DNA from 2 places in the Exiguobacterium sp. s28 genome. Region 1 is predicted to be linked to the other one. Evidence: predicted binding sites of a transcription regulator. Region 1 holds the regulator's gene; the other holds the start of a gene.
The links. The regulator Rex, encoded in region 1, represses fermentation and respiration genes when NADH is low (regulators of the CRP and FNR family bind a similar motif). The targets are predictions, from matches to a motif close to TTGTGAAATATTTCACAA.
Positions count from the first base shown of each region.

Region 1 (8,173 bases):
ATCTTTCGTTCCTCCGATGAGTCCTCCCGTGAGCGTGCCGAACAGAATCCCGAACGGTCCGCCGAGAATCCCGACGGCCATCCCGATCAAGGCACCTTTCGTCGACTTGTTCGTCGGCGTCAGTTGAACGGCATCCTCGAACGAGAAGGCCCCGTTATCTTCACGCTTGATGACGACGAGTTGTTCGAACCCGACGATTCCTTCGGCGTGGTATTTTTTCAACTTGCTGAACGCTTGATACGAGATGGACTCCTCTGGAAACGTGAACGTGACGATATGGTACGGTTGTTTTTCCTTCTTGGCCATATTGGCTCCTCCTTTGACAGGACCAGGTGACACATCAGCTTTCTCTTACCCCTTCCCCGGCTTCAGACGAAAAAAAACCTGTGGAACCTATACATTTCCAGTAGGTTTATATGGTAAAATTTTCATATCACAACTGAGATAGGAGCCACACTTATGTCCCGTCCGCTTCGCAAATCTGCCACGAACCGCTCACTCTTCGGTGTCTGCGGCGGCATCGCTGAATACTTTGACCTGTCCCCGCTCGGCGTTCGTCTGCTCTTTTTAATCGTGCCGGGGAACTTTCTCATCTATATGATCCTCGCCAACTCGATGAAGGACGCTCCACGCTATCTATAAAAAACTCGGAAGCCGCGGCTCCCGAGTTTTTTTATGCGTTGACTTTATCTTTCATCGCCGCGAGCGCCCCGCTGTTGATGAAGTGCCATGGCTTGTTGTAGTGCGGTTGGAAGAAGAAGTCGACATAGGCGAGCTCTTCGACCGTCATCTCGTTTTGGATGGCGAGCGACAACGTGTTGACCGCTTGCGTCATGTCCGCTTTCGAGAGGACTTGTCCTCCGACGACGCGGTGTGTGCCGACTTCATAGACGAGTTTGAACTGGACCGGTTCAGCCGTCGGCATGAACTCCGGACGGTACGCATCTTCAATCACGACGCTCTCGACGTCGAGGCCGAACAGGCCGGCCGCTTCTTCTGTGAGACCTGACGAAGCGATGTTCCAATCGTAGAGACGGAGACCTGACGTCCCTTGCGTCCCTTGATAACGGACCCGCGGTGCAATCAAGTTCTCTGCGACGAGCGTTCCCATGCGGACGGCGTTCGTCGCGAGCGGGATGTAGGCATGTGTGCGCGCCGGGTTGTAATAGACGGCACAGCTGTCACCAGCCGCGAAGACGTCCGGGTTGCTCGTGCGCATATATTCGTCGACGATGATGGCGCCGTTGCCGAGCATGTCGACTTGGCCTTGAAGGAGTCCCGTGTTCGGGCGGAAGCCGACACAGAGGATGACGAGGTCAGCCTCGAACTCACCTTTATCGGTCACGACGTGCGTGACGTTTCCATCTCTCCCGCGGAACGCTTCGACCGTCTGGCCGAGCTCGAGGTCGATGCCGCGTGACGTCATGTCCGCTTCAAGTTGATCCGTGAACGACTTGTCGAGGTACTTGTTCAAGATGCGGTCGGCGCTATCGATGAACGTGACGTGTTTGCCGTACACTTCGAACGCTTCGACGAGCTCGACACCGATATAGCCGGCACCGATGACGGCGATGTTCGTCGCATCTTTCGCCCGCTCGATGATGCGTTGGGCGTGGCCATAGTTTTTGCAGAGCTCAATCCCAGTCATCTCGATGCCAGGGAGCGTCGGGACGATCGGCCATGAACCAGTTGTGACGATCAAACGGTCGAACGTGTCATAGACGTCTTCTCCCGTGTCGAGGTCTTTCGCATGGACCGTCTTCGCTTCCGTGTCGATGTTCAACACGTCGTGCTTCATGCGCATCGTCGCGCCGAGTTCTTCGAGTTCGGTCGGTGACGCGTAGAAGAGCTCTTCCGCACGTTTGATGACACCGCCGACGTGGAGGGCGATCCCACATGAGAGGAAGCTGACGTTGTCGTTGCGTTCATACACCGTGATGTCGAGATTGTCGTGCTTGGCGAGTAATCCTTTGACTGCTGCTGTTCCTGCGTGTGTACATCCGATGACTGCGATTTTCATATGGTTGTCTCTCCTTTGAGTGTTAGGCAAGTTAGTGTTTGTGATAAATATCACATTTACTTTCTGAACTTAGTGTACTATTTCACAAGAAGGTTTGACAATCCCTTTGCTCACTTTTTCACGTAATTATGTCTAAAGTTTGAACTCCATGTGTGACAACAAAAAAACCGTCCCGCAACCGGAACGGTTCACTTATGAGTTTGTGGTGCGTCGCCCTTTGACCCAGTGATAGATAACGACGCCGATATAAGTGAGGAGACCGATCACATACAGACTAATGCCGATCAAAATCCAGCCCAGCGCGTCCCAACCGCGGACGAAGACGAGTCCGATGATACACGATACGTATCCCACGAGAAGCAACGTTAACGAGAAGACGAGTCTCCGCTTGAATCGCGATTTCAAAAAGTTTAGCACGGCAATCAACAAAATTGTCGTCAACACGCCGATGATGATGAGTTCATCCCCATAGTACTCCCAAGCCATCGCTTCTCCCCCTGACCTATGTTCGATTGGCTCCATCGTATCACGTCCTCCCCCTGTTCCCCATCTCTAAAAAAAGCCATCCGCATCATCGCGAATGGCTTCTCAGTTAACGAACATAAATCGTCTTCGTCACGCTTCGGCCTTTTGGCGTCACGAGACGGAGTGTCAATTTCGTTCCTTTCTTTTGTGGGGTGAAACTGAGCGTTGTCGACGTCGACGTCACCGTCTTCTTCGCGAGCACCGTCGACCCCCGCGTGAGCGTCAATGTGCCGTACCCGACGTTCGATGTCACCTTCAGTGTCTTCGATGTGCTTGATGGAATCGTCGTCACGAGCGTCGGTGTCGGTCCAGTCGTCACCTTCACCGTCTGCACATGTCGGAACGTCCCGCTTTGGTTCGTCAACGAGAGCGTCGCATTGACCGGTTGCCGCGTGAAGCGGAGCGTCACACGTCCGGTGCTGCTCGCTTTTGCTGTGGCGAGCACCGTCGACCCTTTTTTCAACGTGACCGTGCTATTCGGGATCACGTACCCGACCCAGAGTGACTTCTCATCATTAATCGAGAGCGTCGACAGCGACGTTTTCGGCAACTGAATCGAGACGTCACGCGATTTCGAGCCGACCGATGCTTTGACGCGAACACGATCCCCCGGTTTGGCGGGGACGGTGTAACGTGTCGTCGATAGGCGTTTGGCCGAGACGAGTTTGTCATTTACATAGAAGCGCACTGTCGCCGTGCTCGTCTTTTTGATTGAGAGTGTCGCTTGTGTCTTTGTCATCAACGTGTCCGTCACACTGAGCGTCGGAGTGAACGCACGGACCGTCTTTGTGAGTTCATACGTCGCATCGCCGCTCGAACGTGTGACGAGAATGACATCCCCTTCTTTCAATGGGGTATCGAACGTGTACGGCATGACGCGTGTTGTCGCCACATGCGTACCGTTTCGATAGATGCGATAAGCCTGATCGGTACTCGATGTGATGTTGATGGATTTGTCATACATTAACGGTGTCCGAGTCCACGAAAAGACAGGCGGTTCCACTCTTGTCTCCACGGTTGTGAGCCGGAACGCTGAAGCGGGTGCTTCTTTTAATTTGAAGTAGACTTTTGTTCCGATGTCTACAGGCATCGTATTAAACTCTTTAATCGAAATGAGTCCGTCTTCATCTGCCTGCTCATTCGAAATTTCGTAGTATTTCCCACTGCGAATCAACACATCCACTGCGGCGTTCGGCGTCGTTTTCAATGTGACACCTGAAGTGACCGTTTTCGTCAGAACCGAGATACCATTTGATGAAGTATCGTCACTTTCTTTGACCGTCTGAAGTTCAATCGGATCGGCGTAAACACCTGACCCACTACCGATTTTCACAGTCACACGCGATCCAGGTGTGAACCACCGCGCCGGTTGCCACGTATAGCGACCCGACTCATCCGATTGGACCGTCGCCGATTGATAGTTCAACAATGAATCCGATGAGTTCGATTGATACAAGTTTTTCGTCACACTGACAAACACCGGCGTGTTCGGTGCCGTCTTCCCGCTGATCGGGCCTAAGACACCGGTTGGCGGGTCGAGCGTGAGCGGCACATAGTTCGATGCCCATAAGTCTAACCGGCGCTCAAAATCGTTCCACTTAAAAATCATGTCATACGACTCATTCGTCTGTAACGTCAGTTTCCCTTGCTCCCAAACGAACGGGTCGTCTTGATGGGCTAAACGTGCCGTCAGCTCAGTCGCTGGAATCGGTAAGGCCGTACCATCGACGAGCGTGGCCGTTCCGTTGACGTCATATGGACGACCTACCTCATAGCGATTCGTCGTTTTCGGCACATTGACATTCAGTTGCCATGGTGCTTTCCATAAAGACTCCGGTGTGTACACTTCCGTCTTCTTCATACCAAAAACGTACCAAGGACCGTGTTGTCGAATGTCAGCGTCATCAATCGGTGCCTCTTTCCACTCATTCGTGCTGACGTTATAACTGACATAGAATGTCGTATACATTTCTCGCGTCATGAAGTAGTAGGTGCCGTCTTTCCACGTAAGGTTACTTATGTTTGGCGCATCTTTCTCAATCCATCGTTTCGTCGCCAAATCGAAAATAAACATGTGCTCCGAGTCATCATTTTTGATCACGAACCATTGATTCGCTTCTTTCATGTGACGGGCCCACCTCACCTGTCCTGAATAGGAACTGATTGTCTCAAGCACCTCTCCTGTCACCGTCCGCTTCGTCACTTGACCGTCGGCGAACGCGAGGACGTTCCCATCATCGAGCAGACTGTATACCTGATCGCTGCCTTTCGTGAGCGATCCGAGAATATCACCTGACATCGATGTGATAATATACTTTTCGTCATCAGCCCATAACATCATTCCTGTTGTTACATTCGTTGAGACGAGTCGATTCTCACTTCCTGCTTCGATTGGGAATGTCGTCGCTTCATTCGTACGTATATCCCACATCACCCACTCCGGCCATCCTTTTAACATAAATCGGCCGTCTCCGATGGCATACATATTATAAGCAGCAGACACGCGAATCGGTAACGTATATTCCTCACCGGTCTCAATGTGAACTAGCGTCTCCGGATCTCCCGAACGCCACACATACCCACTATCTCCTACGACTTCTCCTGCCGGAATGATTTCCGGTTTGGCATAGTCTTCTGCTCGGACTTCAACTCCCGGTGCTACCATCATGACGAGCACCACGAGCATGCTCCATAACCACTTGTTCATTACTCTCCTCATTTCTGTTTATGAATGCATAACTTTCAAAAATAATCCATTTTTTGATTTAACCCTCCTAATTTTAAGTTGTTTTTTCAAAATTGAATAGCCCTAAAATCAAAAAAAACACCACGTCGCATGACATGGTGTTTACTTCTCATTCATTTGTTTCATCAAATCCATCTGTTCTTTCACCATCGCCTCTTTCTCACGTCGGAGCACACCCCGGTACGTGATGCGTGAAATCGATAAACTGATCTCATACAAGAAGAAGAGCGGCAGTGACACCATGAGGTGCGACGTCAAATCCGGCGGCGTGATGAAGGCCGCGACGACGAACAAGGCGAAGTACGCATACTTCCGAATCGATGACAGGAAGTACGGCGTCACGACACCGATGCGCGTCAAGAACATCGTCACGACCGGCAACTGGAATAACAGTCCGAATGGGATGGTCAGTTGCAGCAAGAACGTGAAGTAGTTCGACGCCCCGATGATTTGCGTCAGACCAAGGTCTTGCCCGAGGTCCGTCGAGATATCGAGGACGAGCGGGAACAACCAATAGTAGGCAAACGCCAAACCGACGAGGAACAAGATAAAGATGATCGGAATATAAGCGAGCGTCGCTTTCCGCTCGTTCGGATGCAGACCAGGTGCGACAAACGCCCACAGTTGATACAGTAGAAACGGACCAGCCGCGACGAGCCCGATGACGAGCGCCAAATTCAAGTAAATCATGAGCGGGTCCGCGACCCCAAAGGCGTTCAATTCAAGGCCTCGTTCGACGAGGTCGGCCTGGAGATAGGCGAGCACATATTTGACACTCGGCAAAGCAATCAAAAAGAAGGCAAAGACGACAAATGCCGACAGCATCAGTCGTCTCCGCAGCTCTGTCAAGTGGTCGGACAGTGCCCGTTCTTGATCAGGTTGATGGCTCATCGCTTACTGCTCTTTCTTCTCAATTTCTTTCTTGTCTTTCTCGTCATGCTCGTTCATCATGCCACTCGTGGCGTTTTTGAACTCACGGAGCGTCTGTCCGGCGGCGCGTCCGAATTCAGGCAATTTCTTCGGCCCGAAGATGATGAGCGCGATAATCGCGATGACAAACAGACTTGCTCCGCCTGGAATACCGACGACGAGTGACGATAATAGTAATTCCATTATTGATGGACCCCCTCAGCAGATGGATAGTGTTGCATAAAGTAAATGAGCGACTGGAGTTCGATCGACAAGTCGATATGATGGACGCGGACCGTATCCGGCACAGTAAGCCTGGCCGGTGTAAAGTTCAAGATGCCTTTGATGCCGAAGCGGACCAAGTCATCCGCGACAGGCTGTGCATAGGCAGACGGCACCGTCAAAATGGCAACGTCAATCTTGTTTTGTTTCATGATCTGTTCCATCTCATCGACGTGATGAATCGGGACACCGGACATCGTCGTGCCGACTTTTGTCTCGTCTGCGTCGAACCCGACAACGATATGTGTGTTATTGTTTTTAAGGAAGTTATAGTTGACGAAAGCTGTCCCGAGATGACCAACCCCGACCAAGGCGACGTTCGTAATCTCGTCCTGATTCAGTGTCTTACGGAAAAAGTCTAACAGATACTGTACGTTATAGCCATATCCCTTTTTACCGAGCGCACCGAAGTACGAGAAATCGCGACGGATTGTGGCCGAATCGACCTTGACCGCCTCACTCAGTTCAGCAGAAGAGACACGCTGTTTTCCTGATGAATGCAGGCTTTGGATAAACCGATAGTATAGTGGCAACCGTTTGGCTGTCGCTTGCGGAATCTTTGGTTCGTTTTGACTCAACGGAAAGAGCCTCCTTTTTACGACGCGTTTCAAACGAATCTAATTTCATACACCTTGATTGTAAACGAATTCACATAACCACTCAACGAATATACCTGAAAAGACTAAAAAATACAGTATACTAAATAGAGAGAAAGGGGTTTTTTCACTTGATCCTACTGCAAGTCAATAACTTATCGAAATCATTCGGCGTCGAGCCGATTTTAGAGAACGTCAAACTCGAAATCCAAGAAGGCGAACGCGTCGCCCTCGTCGGCCGGAACGGCGCCGGCAAGTCGACACTGCTCAAAGTCATCGCCGGGGAATACAACTATGACTCGGGCGATATCATGAAACCGAAAGACGTGACGATCGGCTATCTCGCCCAAGATTCAGGACTTGAATCGAACGAGACGATTTGGAACGAGATGCTCACCGTCTTCACCGATTTAATTGAACAGGAAAAAACGCTCCGCCGCATGGAACAAGACATGGGCAGCGAGCGCATCTTGAACGACCCGGCCGCCTATGAGCGCCTGCTGTCGTCTTACGATGAAGAACAGCATACGTTCAAAGACCGCGGCGGCTATCAATACGAGGCGACGATCCGCTCCGTCCTTCACGGAATGCGCTTTTATCCGGACGACTTCGAGCGCCGCATCGATACGCTCTCCGGTGGACAACGGACCCGCCTCGCCCTCGCGAAGATGCTGCTCCAAAGTCCAGACCTGCTCATCCTGGATGAGCCGACGAACCACTTGGACATCGAGACGCTCGGTTGGCTCGAGAAGTATTTGAGCGGCTATAAAGGCGCCGTCCTCATCGTCTCCCACGACCGCTACTTCCTCGACCGCGTCGTCTCGGTCGTCTATGAGTTGTCGCGTCACCGGAGCCGTCGCTTCGTCGGCAATTATACGAAGTATCTCGAGCAGAAGGCCGCGATCTATGAGCAAGAAAAGAAACAGTTCGAATCACAGCAAGAAGAGATCGCCAAGATGCAGGACTTCATCCAGCGCAACATCGCCCGGGCGACGACGACGAAGCGGGCCCAGAGTGTCCGCAAGCGTCTCGAGAAAGTCGATCGAATGGAAGCGCCGGACGGTGATGAGCGTAGTGCCGTCCTCTCGTTCTCGA
Region 1 covers NZ_JACSLL010000011.1:9,208-17,380, reverse strand. The annotation lists gene KNP78_RS11420 (hypothetical protein) at 1-306, opposite strand, end outside; gene KNP78_RS11415 (PspC domain-containing protein) at 460-642, shown strand; gene KNP78_RS11410 (FAD-dependent oxidoreductase) at 674-2,020, opposite strand; gene KNP78_RS11405 (YesK family protein) at 2,213-2,506, opposite strand; gene KNP78_RS11400 (hypothetical protein) at 2,613-5,252, opposite strand; gene tatC (twin-arginine translocase subunit TatC) at 5,394-6,182, opposite strand; gene KNP78_RS11390 (twin-arginine translocase TatA/TatE family subunit) at 6,186-6,404, opposite strand; gene KNP78_RS11385 (redox-sensing transcriptional repressor Rex) at 6,404-7,060, opposite strand; gene KNP78_RS11380 (ABC-F family ATP-binding cassette domain-containing protein) at 7,210-8,173, shown strand, end outside.

Region 2 (8,173 bases), on a different contig from region 1:
CTGCTGTGACCGAGAGACCGGCGATTCCGCATGCCATCGTCCGTAGGATTTCTGGGTCATGAAGTGCCATCTCGATCCGTTCGTACGCATATTTATCGTGCATGAAGTGGATGACGTTGAGCGTGTTGACGTAGAGCTCGGCGAGCCAATCGAGCGTCCGATCGAAGTCGGCATACACTTTGTCGTACGTGAGCACGTCTTCGGTGTTCATCTCCCAAACCGGCGCGATTTGGTCGCCGCTCTTCTCATCGCGGCCTCCGTTCATGCTGTAAAGGAGTGCTTTTGCCATGTTGGCGCGGGCACCGAAGAACTGCATCTGTTTCCCGATCTTCATCGGTGACACACAGCAGGCGATGCCGTAGTCGTCGCCAAACTCTGGAAGCATGAGGTCGTCGTTCTCATATTGGATCGCAGACGTCTCAATCGACATCTTCGCGCAATATTGTTTAAATCCTTCTGGCAATTTCGTCGACCAAAGCACCGTCAAGTTCGGTTCTGGTGCTGGCCCGAGGTTTGAGAGTGAATGCAAGAAGCGGAATGAGCTCTTCGTCACGTTCGAGCGACCATCCTCACTCATCCCACCGATTGACTCGGTCACCCACGTTGGGTCACCCGAGAACAATTCGTTGTAGTCAGGCGTGCGCAAGAATTTGACAATCCGGAGCTTCATGATGAAGTGGTCGACGATTTCTTGAACGTCTGACTCGGTCAAACGACCTGCTTCGATATCACGTTCTGCGTAAACATCGAGGAATGTCGAGACACGTCCAAGTGACATCGCGGCGCCGTTCTGTTCTTTGACGGCTGCGAGATATGCAAGGTATACCCATTGGTACGCCTCTTGTGTATTTTCCGCCGGACGGCCGAGGTCAAACCCGTACGCCGCACCGAGTTGTTTCAACTCTTGGAGGGCCCGGAGCTGCTCAGACATTTCTTCCCGTGTCCGAATATCTGACTCTGATAAGAAACCGCCACGGTTCGCCAAGTCTTTTTTACGTTCTGCAATCACGAAATCTAACCCGTACAAGGCAACACGACGGTAGTCGCCGATGATCCGTCCTCGGCCGTAAGCGTCAGGAAGACCTGTGATGATCCCTGACTTCCGCGCCGCCCGCATCTCAGGTGTATACGCATCGAAGACACCTTGGTTATGCGTTTTGCGAATTTCCGAATAAATCTTTGTGATTTCAGGGTTCGGCTCGAAACCGTATGACTCAAGGGCAGCGTCGACCATCCGGACCCCGCCGTTTGGATGGATCGAACGTTTGAACGGCTCGTCCGTTTGAACACCGACCACTTTCTCGAGCTCTTTGTTTAAGTATCCCGGTCCGTGCGAGACGATTGTCGATGGGTTGTTTTGATCGACCGCCCAAACACCACCGCGTTCCCGCTCTTCTTTCGTCAATTCCATCACTTGTGCCCAAAGACGGTTCGTCGCATCGGTCGGTCCGACGAGGAAATGATCGTCCCCTGTGTATTCGTGTCGGTTCAAACGGATAAACTCACCGACGTTCACTTCGTTCGTCCACTGCCCAGGTACAAATCCTGACCAGGCTGATTTAATTTCGGTTGCCATTGTGGGTCACTCCTCATAGTTGAGATAACTGCGTGCTTTCTATAAGTTGAGTGTACGTGAAAACGTGAACATTTTGTTTTACATTCTTGTGAAAGTTGTAACAATCTCATGAACGTTGGCATAAAGCCGTTTTTGTAAGCGCTTTAAATACTGTTATAATGCAAAAACCCTTCCTTCTGAAACAGATAAGTCTTGTTACGGCAGGATTCAACTCATTTCTGTATCATTTCAGATGGGATGTGACGATTTATACAGTTTTCGTAGTGATGTACCTCACACCTCGGGGATAGAACTTGAATTTTTGCCTTATATCGGACACAATGAAGGCAGAACATTGTAGAAGAGGAAGGGGTTCTTCCCATGACGTACGAATTATTGACAGCCGCTCACGATTTAAAGACCGGTGACCGCATCTCTCTTAAAGTAGAGGAAAACGGTGAACAACGTGACGGATTTATCACTGAGTTTGAAGATGCAGGTTTTTGGATTCGGTTTGACGACGACATCGAAAACGAGGATTTCATCGACTACCGCGATAACTTGCTCGTTGCTCTCATCTCGCGCCCGATTGACGTGGCAGCGACGTATCCAGAGCTCGCTTCATACGAACGGTTGACGAAAGAATTGCAGTACCGTGTGTATCAAGGCTTCACCGTCGAAGGCGTCGAGGCGTCGGCTGACCAAATCGATGTGCACATCAAACTCATCGAGGACGGACAGACGTTCACACAGACACTCCGTTCTTCATTCGACCAAGATACTGAACATGTTCGCTATATCTAAGACAGGGAGCGCTTATGCTTCCTTTGTTTTTGCCCCACGATAAGGAGAATTGATATGAACTTTACAAAACCATTTATTAACGAAGCCTGGGATCGCCTTGGCTTTACTGAACCAATGCCGGTCCAAGCCGAAGCCTTCCCGCTTCTTCTTGACGGAAAAGACGTCACGATTGAAGCGCCGACAGGTACCGGGAAGACGCTTGCTTACTTATTACCCGCCATCGAAAAAATCGACGCGTCGAACGACCGCATCCAAGTCGTCATCGTCGCGCCGACGCGTGAACTCGTCATGCAGATTCAAACGGTCGCGCAACGCTTCACCGAGAAAGGTGACGTCCGCATCGCTTCGTTCATCGGTGGTGTCGAGTTGAAACGTCAAATCGACCGGTTGAAGAAAAAACCACATTTGATCGTCGGGACACCGGGCCGACTCGTCGAACTCATTGAGAAGAAAAAGTTGAAACTTCACGAGACGCATACGATCGTCCTCGACGAAGCCGATCAAATCATCGATAGCGGTTTGACAGAATCTGCCGAACGGATCATCAAACATACGGCGCATGAACATCAAATCGCCCTCGTCTCGGCGACACTCACAGACACGCTTCAAGCGTGGGCTGCCCCGTTCTTAAAGGAGCCGGCACATGTGAAAATCGAGCGGGCCGTGAGCGCACAAGTCACCTACGGCTACATGTTGACGACGCGCCGGTATAAACCAGAGTTGCTCCGCCGCCTGTCGCATGTCGACAACGTCAAAGCGCTCGCCTTCATCAACAACCGTTCGTTCTTGCCACCGTTGAAAGGTGAGCTCGACAAGATGAAAGTGAACTATCGCATGCTCGACAGCTTGAAAGGGAAGCGCGAACGTGTCGAAACACTTCGTGAGTTCCGTAAAGGCGACTATCCGCTCCTCATCACGACAGGTCTCGCAGCCCGTGGCCTTGATATCGAAGAAGTGACACACGTCGTCCATTTCGACTTGCCAGAATCGATTGATGACTTCATTCACCGCTCGGGCCGAACGGCACGCGGCAATGCGGCTGGGACTGTCCTCTCGCTCGTGACGGATGAAGATTTGACGCATTTGAAATCGTTCGCTCGTCAACTCGGCGTCGAATTGAAAGAACTCGAGATTTACCGTGGAGACGTCATCGAGAAACGGATTGAGGATAAACCGCCGGTCGTCAAGCGCCCTGCGAACAAACGAGGACCACGCCGATGAAAAAAGACCGGAAAGTAATTCCATTCCCTTTGCTCGTAGAAGAGTCCGAATTGCTGGCCGAGCTGAAAAAGTTATATGAGCAAGCCGCGCTCGCGCGTAGCACGCAATGGACGAACTATATACAAGAAATCGCCTCAGAAGGCACGTGGCACTTGAAAGACGCGGAGCTATTTCGTGACTTGTTCATCGATTGGGCCGTCTTTTTCGAGACGGACGAGGATGGGATGACACCGCACGGACGCTACTTGGCGGACCATAAGGCCGACATGTCCCCCGCCCTGTATCACGCGCTCCGAGGCTTGGCGGTCCCGCGCTGTTCAGTCTTCGAAGTGACCGAAGACGGTTTACGCGATTGGGAGACGAAAGAGATTTACAAAGTGATGCTTCCGGAAGCTCGTGAACCGGGCGATGTGATGCTCGGCAAACTGCTCGATATCCGCGGCAACTGGCGGTTCGGGTCGGCGTTCCTCGCCCTCCCGGCGAAGATGGCCGGTAACGTGTCGGACCTGTATATCGATTTCACCGACGAGGTCGGTCCAGGTGCGTTCCTCGACCAGTTCCCGGAGTTCTGTGCGGAACTGATCGACATGTTGCTTGATTTAGAAGAAGGGATTATCATCCCGAAACCATCAAAATAAGCGAGAGGCGGCCGCCTCTCGCTTATTTTTTTATTCCACGTAATATTCTGTGTTGTTCACCAATGCTTTCGCCTCGTCGTTCGTCGCTTTCACCGTGGCGCTCGAGATGGCTTTTCCATCTTGATAGACATCGATGACGGCCCCATCTTTCGTAGGGCGGGCATGGTACAGTCGGTCCCCGATGTATGAGGTCGTGCCGACCGAACCATCGATGACTGAACGTGTCGACTTCTTCCCAGTCTTCAAATCGATGACGAATTCGGTCCCGTCTTCTTGTAAGGAAATCAATTGATCCTCGTACACCGTCGCGTTCCACATGTCACCGTCTGCCATCAATTCAACGACTTGTTTCGTTTCCGCATCATACGCATAAATCCCAATCTTTTCTTGCTCACTTAAATAAGTTTCTCCATTTTCCGTGATGGATGTTTGCTCGGTCATGCCAACCGGGATGAACCGATTATCCGCGTCAATCGTCGCCATGTACGGTCGGAAAGCCCACGACGTTCCAGTCACGGTCGAAATGGATTCATCTTGTAACGCCACGCTCTCGATCACGATTTGTTTGGAAGCCTCATCGAACCTAGCAATTTTCGTCTCTGGATTCTCTCCATAACCATCTCGGTAAATGACATGCACGTTTCCTTCATGAACAAAGAGGCCGGCCCAAGGACTGTCCATCAATTCAGAAGCGCCATCAACTTCATTCCCAAAGACTTGTTTGGTGACTTCTTGTCCATTCATTCGGAACACCGCAATCTCTTTGTTCCCGTTCTGGCCGACGCCAATATAGCCGTCAGCTGTTCGAATCGATTGCATAAAACTTAAGCCAGACAATTCTCGATAAAAACCACGAACTGACGGATCTACCTCGCTCCGATAATTTAACGCCTCTTCGATATAGTTCACATTGCTCGTCACACGACTACGATCGGTCGTCAATTGGAATCGTTCCGTCGTACCTTCTTCTTCCGTTCCGTAAAATAGACCAACCGTTTGTGACTTCCACACACTAGGATTCGTTTTGACATCTAACTCCCATTCCGCTTTCGTGTCCCGCATATCGAAAGCGAACGTCCCGAGACCGATGACGACGACCGCACCGAGTGCGACCACATTCCACATTCGTTTCATACGCTCACCTCACACACTTAATTTCTTCATCAGGTAACGATGACTAATCCACACCGCTGCCATCATCCATGCCATTAGACCGAGACCAATCACAAGCGTCATCTCATCCATAAACAAGCGGTTCTCCAGGAAGAAAAGTGCCGTCACAGGAACGACAATCAACGTTCCAAGCATCAACATCGCAATGATCGACGACCACATTGTCCGCTGCCATAGACTTCGTTCAATCAACACGAATGTGAAGACGAATAAAATGATGATCACAATCAGCAATTGATGGATGATAAAGTTGACGATTGAAGCAGGATACATGATTGAGAGCGCCCCATCGTAGCCGATGGTCTGTTCGAATGAGCCACGCATCGGAATTATTTGCGAGTCAAACCAACTCGAAAACGCTATGTACTGGAGTTTGAGCGCAATCCACTGGACGGAGAACAATCCAAGGATCATCAACATCATCGTCACTAGCTTCGCACCGAAGACGAGCATCCGCTGTTGCGGCATGAGCAGCAGGCGCATCATGAACGTGCCGCGACCTTGGAAATCCCGATACCAAATCCAAAAACTGAAAAATATCATCGCCGTCACCGCTACCCCGATCGACAAAATAAACGCCATGCCTCCGAGATAATTGGCGAACGTCAAGATATAATCCGGTGTCCCGGTGCGACGGATTTCTTCATACATATTCGTCTCGCTCCATAAAAAGAATCCGAGCCAACCGAACTGAACGACGACGAGCAGTGTGATCAAGATGAGATACGGTTTCGTCATCCGTTCGACTTCCCATCCGATTAGTTTCAATAAGTTCATGCCCCAAACTCCTCTCTCATGACATCGACGATCGACTTTCCGTGAATGAAGCGGACGTCTTCAACGTCGAACTCACGGACGATTCGACCGTTGTTCAACATGACGGCCTTATCGACCAAATATTCGATGTCTTCAATCTCATGCGTCGTGATCAAGACGCCGCGGTCTTCCATGATGTCACTCGAGAACAACTCGACGATTTGTTCTTTCGAGAATACGTCGATGCCCGAGAACGGTTCGTCGAGCAATAAATAGTCCGGGTCTTGGGCGATGCCGAGCACCAAATTCACTTTCGCGAGCGTCCCTTTTGAGAGTTCATTCAACTTGTCCTCTGGGAACAGCTTGAACTCATCGACAAGACGGGCAAACAATTTCGGGTCGAACTTTGGATAAAAGTCGCGCATGAACGCCTCGCACTGTTCAATCGTGAAATGGAGCGGGAACGTCGAGTGATCCGGCACGAACGCGACACGATTCAAGTCGAGCGGTTTGCCGTCGACGAGCACCGTCCCCCGGTCGAATGGCGTCAGCCCCATGATCCCTTTGAGAATGGTCGACTTCCCGGTCCCATTCAAGCCGATTAGGCACGTGATTTCTCCTTTTTGGGCCGTGAACGACACGTCTTCGATAACTTGTTTTCTCCGGTAACGTTTTTTAACTCCCAATACTTCGATCATCGAGATTCCCCTCCCCGTATTGCCGTTTGATTTTATCGACGAGCTCATCCATCGTGACGTCGAGTTCTTGAATCGATTCGACGAAGACGGCGACCGCCTCATCGACGAGTTCGGTACGGATCCGTTTCAATACATGTTCATCCGTCGTCACGCGACTTGGGCGATTCCGTTCGGTCGTAATCAATTGTTGTTCCTCCATTTCTTTGAACGCCTTTTGGACGGTGTTCGGGTTAATTTTCAATTCGCTCGCTAGCTCACGCCGCGACGGCATCTCTTCGCCCGCTTTCAGTTCGCCAAGTGCCATTTTCTTTTTGAAGTAGTCGACGACTTGGATGTAGACCGGGGCTCTCGTGTTGAATTGTATGATCATGTGGTCACCTCTCTAAGTGTATGATTCGACTAATACACTATCTGACTGTATTATCACCATAGTACACTAACGGAGTCAACAGTTTTTTCCAAAACAAAAACGCATCCTCCTATAAGTGGATGCGTCAACTGGATTGAACGATGTGATTGGCCTTGGCTTTCGGATTAACCGTCTTCAAATAATGCACTTCTCCGGGCCAGTACCGGCGCTCGTACTTGGCAATCCGCTCCGACAAATCGCCGATATACGTATCACGATTCAAGACCCGTTCATACCGGACCTCCCGCGGACAGTCGAGATAGACGACGTAGTCAAAATAAGGGCGCCACTCGTCCCGCAATAAAAAAATCCCTTCGATCAAGACAAGTGCGTTCGGAGCAATCTCGATTTTTCGCATGACGATTTCGTCCCGGTCGCGCGCATAGTACGGTAACGTCAGCGTTGTCTCCCCTTGCCGCAACGGTTCGAACAACGTCTGGACAAGTAAGTCGACGTCCCATTGGAGCGCATAATATTCCATCGCTTCCGATTGTCCCGTCTCGTAACGCCGATGCCGCTCGACGATAAAATCATCGATATGTAGCATCACTTCCTTCGGTGAGGTCCCGCGCAGTTGATCAACAAGCGTCGTCTTCCCAGCTCCGCTCAATCCATCGATGGCGACGATGAACGGCCGGCCTTGCGGATGCTTGGCGTGTTCTCGACGAATGGTTTCCCGTAAAGTGTCCATCCCCTCATCCCCTTCCCACAAAAAAAGTCAGCCCCGCTAAAGGGCTGACTTCAGTTTACCAGAGCACCCAGCCTTTCGCTCCCGGTGGCGCACTCTCAATCAAGTGCCAAATCGGGACCGTATAAGCGAACGCGATCAAGACGAACGTGACGGTGATCCATAGTTTCCAGTTTTCAAAGAAACGAGGCGTCTCCATCGCTGCCTCTTCCGTCTCAGCGAGCGGGAATT
Region 2 covers NZ_JACSLL010000007.1:93,894-102,066, reverse strand. The annotation lists gene pflB (formate C-acetyltransferase) at 1-1,576, opposite strand, end outside; gene KNP78_RS09305 (hypothetical protein) at 1,937-2,359, shown strand; gene KNP78_RS09300 (DEAD/DEAH box helicase) at 2,414-3,580, shown strand; gene KNP78_RS09295 (hypothetical protein) at 3,577-4,218, shown strand; gene KNP78_RS09290 (hypothetical protein) at 4,249-5,352, opposite strand; gene KNP78_RS09285 (hypothetical protein) at 5,362-6,168, opposite strand; gene KNP78_RS09280 (ABC transporter ATP-binding protein) at 6,165-6,845, opposite strand; gene KNP78_RS09275 (GntR family transcriptional regulator) at 6,823-7,215, opposite strand; gene KNP78_RS09270 (kinase) at 7,340-7,945, opposite strand; gene KNP78_RS09265 (b(o/a)3-type cytochrome-c oxidase subunit 1) at 8,001-8,173, opposite strand, start outside.
Region 2: the regulator Rex is predicted to act here: its motif matches at 1,663-1,680, upstream of pflB (formate C-acetyltransferase).